DNA from 2 places in the Pseudoalteromonas sp. JB197 genome. Region 2 is predicted to be linked to the other one. Evidence: predicted binding sites of a transcription regulator. Region 2 holds the regulator's gene; the other holds the start of a gene.

Region 1 (2,484 bases), 850 kb from region 2:
CGGTGCTGATGTGTTTTTTTCAACACTTAATAAAACCCCTAAAGCCTATTTGTACGCCATTATTGGTGCAGAAAAGTTATTAAAAATGGTGCCTGAAGGCACTCACGATCATAAAAAGTTTATTAAACCAGCACAGTTAATTGCCTGGGCTGAACAAGCGGGTTTAAAAGTGCGCGCCAGTGCTGGGTTATCTTATAATCCATTATCTAAGCAGTACTCGCTTAATACCGACGTAAGCGTAAATTATATTCTGCATTTTGAGAAGTTAGCGTAATGGCTAGCTCTCAATCAACGTCACCTACTATAGAGTACGATGCTTTTTTATTTGACTTAGATGGCACTTTACTCGATACCGCTGATGACTTAGGTGCAGCTTTAAATACCGTACTGCGTTCGCAGCAATTAGATACAGTAAGTCGTGAGGTATATCGCGCTGCTGCATCTAATGGCGCAGCAGCCTTGTTAGAGGTCGGTTTTAAAGATAAATGGGGTGAGCAACCGCAAGCACAACTCGTTAAGCAATTAATTGATGCCTACGCGGCTAACATAGCCAAACACACCACGTGCTTTGCTGGTATTGAGCCACTACTTTTCGAACTGGAGCGAAAAAACATCAAATGGGGGATCATGACTAACAAACCCGGATTTTTAACCGCCCCTTTAGTAGCCGCGATCCCTGCTTTAAAAAATGCCTGCGTGGTTATCAGTGGCGATACTTTAGCTGAAGCTAAACCTTCGCCTTTACCTTTACTACATTGTGCCAAGCTAATGGGCGTTGCGCCTAATCGTTGCTTGTACATTGGCGATGCTTTGCGTGACATTCAAGCAGGTAAAGCGGCAGGTATGCACACCGCAACCGCACTTTGGGGTTACGTGCCTAACTTAACCGAAGTTTTGAGCTGGCAGGCCGATTTTAATTGGCAAAGCCCTATTGAAGGTTTTAACCATATATAGTGCTATGTTAATTATCAAACACTATATATTGTGATTGTGTTAGTTTTCACACAAAGCCTGCTGATAAAAAAAGCAGTCAAAATATATTTTTAAAAAGCGTAAATTTAGTAGATCCTTAGTTGATTTTTGTAAATTTCAACTTAACCGAATGTTCGAAGGTTAATGCTTACTAACACAAATGTGTTATCCCGACGTTATCCACAATTAGGGGCAATTCTGTCCCTTGCAAAACAACGCGGACCACACTATCTTGTGATCTCTAATTTGAACAACACCAGATATTGTGGCTAAATGTTATTCAATAAAATCGCCTGAATTGGTGTAAACAATAATAAATGAATAGATACTCTGTTATTTTGGAGTATTAATCATTGGTCAAAATACTTAATTTCCAAGGAATACAGGCAAAACTATGAACCAACAGTTATCTGTAAGCAAACGTGACGGCCGTAAAGAGCCACTTGATCTTGACAAGATCCATCGCGTTATTGAATGGGCCGCCGAAGGGTTAAATAACGTTTCGGTTTCGCAAGTTGAATTAAAATCACACATTCAATTTTACGACGGTATTCGTACTAAAGATATTCACGAAACCATCATTAAAGCTGCAGCCGATCAGATTTCAAAAGAATCTCCTGATTATCAGTATTTGTCAGCACGTTTAGCTGTATTCCATTTACGTAAAAAAGCGTATGGCCAATTTGAGCCACCACGTTTATTTGATCATGTAACAAAAATGGTTGGCGACAAACGCTACGACGCTCACCTACTGGTAGATTACACCGAGCAAGAGCTTGACGAATTAGACGAATACCTAGATCACAGCCGTGACCTTAACTTTAGTTATGCTGCGGTTAAACAGCTTGAAGGTAAATACTTAGTTCAAAACCGTGTAACCGGTGAGATTTATGAAAGCGCGCAGTTTTTATATATTTTAGTCGCAGCTAGCTTGTTTGCTGACTACCCTCGCGATACACGTATTGCGTATATAAAACGTTTTTACGATGCGATTTCATTGTTTAAAATTTCACTGCCTACGCCAATTATGGCAGGTGTTCGTACGCCAACACGCCAGTTTAGCTCGTGTGTATTAATTGAATGTGGTGACAGCCTTGATTCAATTAACGCCACCTCGTCTGCAATTGTTAAATACGTATCGCAACGTGCCGGCATTGGCATTAACGCAGGTCGCATTCGTGCACTGGGTAGCCACATTCGCAATGGCGAAGCGTACCATACGGGTTGTATTCCTTTTTATAAGCACTTTCAAACAGCGGTTAAAAGCTGTTCGCAAGGCGGTGTACGTGGCGGCGCAGCAACCTTGTTCTACCCGCTTTGGCATTTAGAAGTAGAAAACCTGTTAGTACTTAAAAATAACCGCGGGGTTGATGACAACCGCGTGCGTCATTTAGATTACGGCGTACAGTTTAATAAACTAATGTACTCACGTTTAATTAAAGACGACTACATTACCTTGTTTAGCCCCTCTGATGTGCCAGGCCTTTACGATGCATTTTTTGAAGACCAAGA
Region 2 (2,484 bases):
ACCTTGGTAGTAAAAATTATTATTTCACTTTCAATAGCAAATAAAGCAAGATTTGGGGTTAAACGATTTTGCGAGTCAATAATAACACGCACAGGTTGGCGAAGCGGTAACTGTGTAGGTAATGCCTGCGGTAATTCATTTTTACGCACATTTAATTTAGCGTCATCTACTAATACTGTGTCGGCACCGGTTAAAATAGCGCAACTTTGTGCACGATATAACTGTACGTCTTGGCGTGCTGCTGCGCCTGTTATCCACTTACTTTGGCCATTATTAAGCGCCGTTTTACCATCAATACTGGCGGCCATTTTACACGTTACATAGGGCAGGCCATGCTCCATGCGTTTAAAAAAGCCTAAATTAAGCGCCCTAGCCTGTGCTTCAAGTAACCCATACGCAACCTCAATACCAGCGTCGCTGAGTATTTTCAGCCCCTTACCAGCCACTTGTGGATTGCTATCGACCATAGCGGCAATTACTTTTACCACACCGGCGGCTTTTAAACCTTCTGCGCACGGTGGTGTACGACCATAATGGCTACATGGCTCAAGCGTAACATAAGCAGTTGCGCCTTTTGCTTTACTGCCAGCCATAGCAAGTGCATTTACTTCTGCATGCCCTTGTCCGGCAAGCTGATGAAATCCCTCGCCTACTATTTCATTGTTTTTAACTAATACACAACCTACGTTTGGATTAGGCGTGGTAGTAAACCGGCCTTTTTTAGCCAGTTCTATAGCACGTGCCATATACATTTCGTCATCTTGGTTAAAAACACAGTCGCTTTGCATACTTACTCCCCTAAACGGGCAATTTCTTCGCCAAATTCGCGAATATCTTCAAACGAGCGATACACCGAGGCAAAGCGCACATAAGCTACTTTATCGAGCTTTTTAAGCGCTTCCATAATGCACTCTCCCACTAAATGGCTCGAAACCTCTCGCTCGCCGGTTGCGCGTAATTGCGACTTTATTATATTAACTACTTCTTCTACTTGTTCGGTACTTACGGGGCGTTTTTCCAGTGCGCGGTTTAAACCATTTAACAATTTATCTTCGTTAAAGGGTTCGCGGCTGCCATCTTGTTTTATTACCCGTGGCATAACCAGTTCTGCGCCCTCAAACGTAGTAAAACGCTCATGGCAGTCATTGCATTCACGACGACGACGCACTTGGTGACCACCGCCAACCAGGCGAGAGTCAATAACTTTGGTATCTTTTGCGGTACAAAATGGGCAATGCATAGCTAGGTACTTCCGTTTTAAAAAACAAAAAAGGCCGCTTTAAAGCGGCCTTTATCTTAGCAAAAAACTAAGCGATTGTGATCTAAATTACTGTTTTACTTTTATTAAGCGTAAACAGGTAGTTTTGCACAAATTGCTTTTACTTTTTCTCTTACTTGCGCCTGTACTGATTCATCATTGATGTTATCTAGTACGTCACAGATCCAGCCAGCAAGCTCTTTAGATTCTGCTTCTTTAAAACCACGACGAGTGATTGCAGGTGAACCAATACGTAGGCCAGATGTTACAAACGGTGAACGTGGATCGTTAGGCACTGAGTTTTTGTTAACTGTAATATGAGCGTTACCCAAAGCAGCATCAGCATCTTTACCGGTAATATCTTTATTGATTAAATCAAGTAAGAATAAGTGGTTTTCAGTTTTGTCAGATACAATTTTGTAGCCACGTTCCTGCATAACAGCAACCATAGCTTGTGCATTTTTAACAACTTGTGTTTGGTATACTTTAAATTCTGGTTGTAGGGCTTCTTTAAATGCCACAGCTTTAGCAGCAATAACATGACATAAAGGACCGCCTTGGCCACCAGGGAAAACAGCACTGTTAAGCTTTTTGTAAATAGCTTCGTCGCCACATGCCGAAATAATTAAACCACCACGAGGGCCTGCTAAGGTTTTATGTGTAGTTGTAGTAACAACATGTGCGTGAGGAACTGGGCTTGGGTAAATACCCGCCGCAATTAAACCAGCAACGTGCGCCATATCTACAAAAAAGTAAGCGCCAATTTTATCAGCAATTTCACGTAATTTAGCCCAATCAACAATACCTGAGTATGCTGAGAAGCCACCAATAATCATTTTTGGTTTGTGCTCAAGCGCTAGCGCTTCAACCTGTGCGTAATCAATTTCGCCTGTAGTTTCATCTAGGCCATACTGAATTGCATTATAAAGCTTACCTGAAAAGTTTACGTGTGAACCATGCGTTAAATGGCCGCCATGAGCTAAGCTCATACCTAGTACGGTATCACCGGCGTTTAACAATGCTAAAAAAACGGCCGCATTTGCTTGCGAACCAGCATGTGGTTGTACGTTTGCGTAGTCAGAACCAAATAGTTCGTTAGCACGGTCAATCGCTAATTGCTCAACAACGTCTACATGCTCACAACCGCCATAGTAACGTTTGCCCGGATAACCTTCTGCGTATTTATTAGTTAACTGTGAACCCTGTGCTTCTAGTACGCGTGGGCT

What was found. The regulator NrdR, encoded in region 2, represses ribonucleotide reductase genes. The targets are predictions, from matches to a motif close to AAACACNANATNTNGTGTTT.
Region 1: nrdA (class 1a ribonucleoside-diphosphate reductase subunit alpha) is a predicted target of NrdR. The motif match lies at 1,224-1,243, and genes of this name have one in related genera.

What each region holds. Positions count from the first base shown of each region.
Region 1 is NZ_NRGZ01000001.1:1,213,024-1,215,507, reverse strand. Features, by position in the region: gene ubiG (bifunctional 2-polyprenyl-6-hydroxyphenol methylase/3-demethylubiquinol 3-O-methyltransferase UbiG) at 1-274, shown strand, start outside; gene CIK86_RS05760 (HAD-IA family hydrolase) at 274-954, shown strand; gene nrdA (class 1a ribonucleoside-diphosphate reductase subunit alpha) at 1,367-2,484, shown strand, end outside.
Region 2 is NZ_NRGZ01000001.1:362,707-365,190, reverse strand. Features, by position in the region: gene ribD (bifunctional diaminohydroxyphosphoribosylaminopyrimidine deaminase/5-amino-6-(5-phosphoribosylamino)uracil reductase RibD) at 1-788, opposite strand, end outside; gene nrdR (transcriptional regulator NrdR) at 791-1,240, opposite strand; gene glyA (serine hydroxymethyltransferase) at 1,345-2,484, opposite strand, start outside.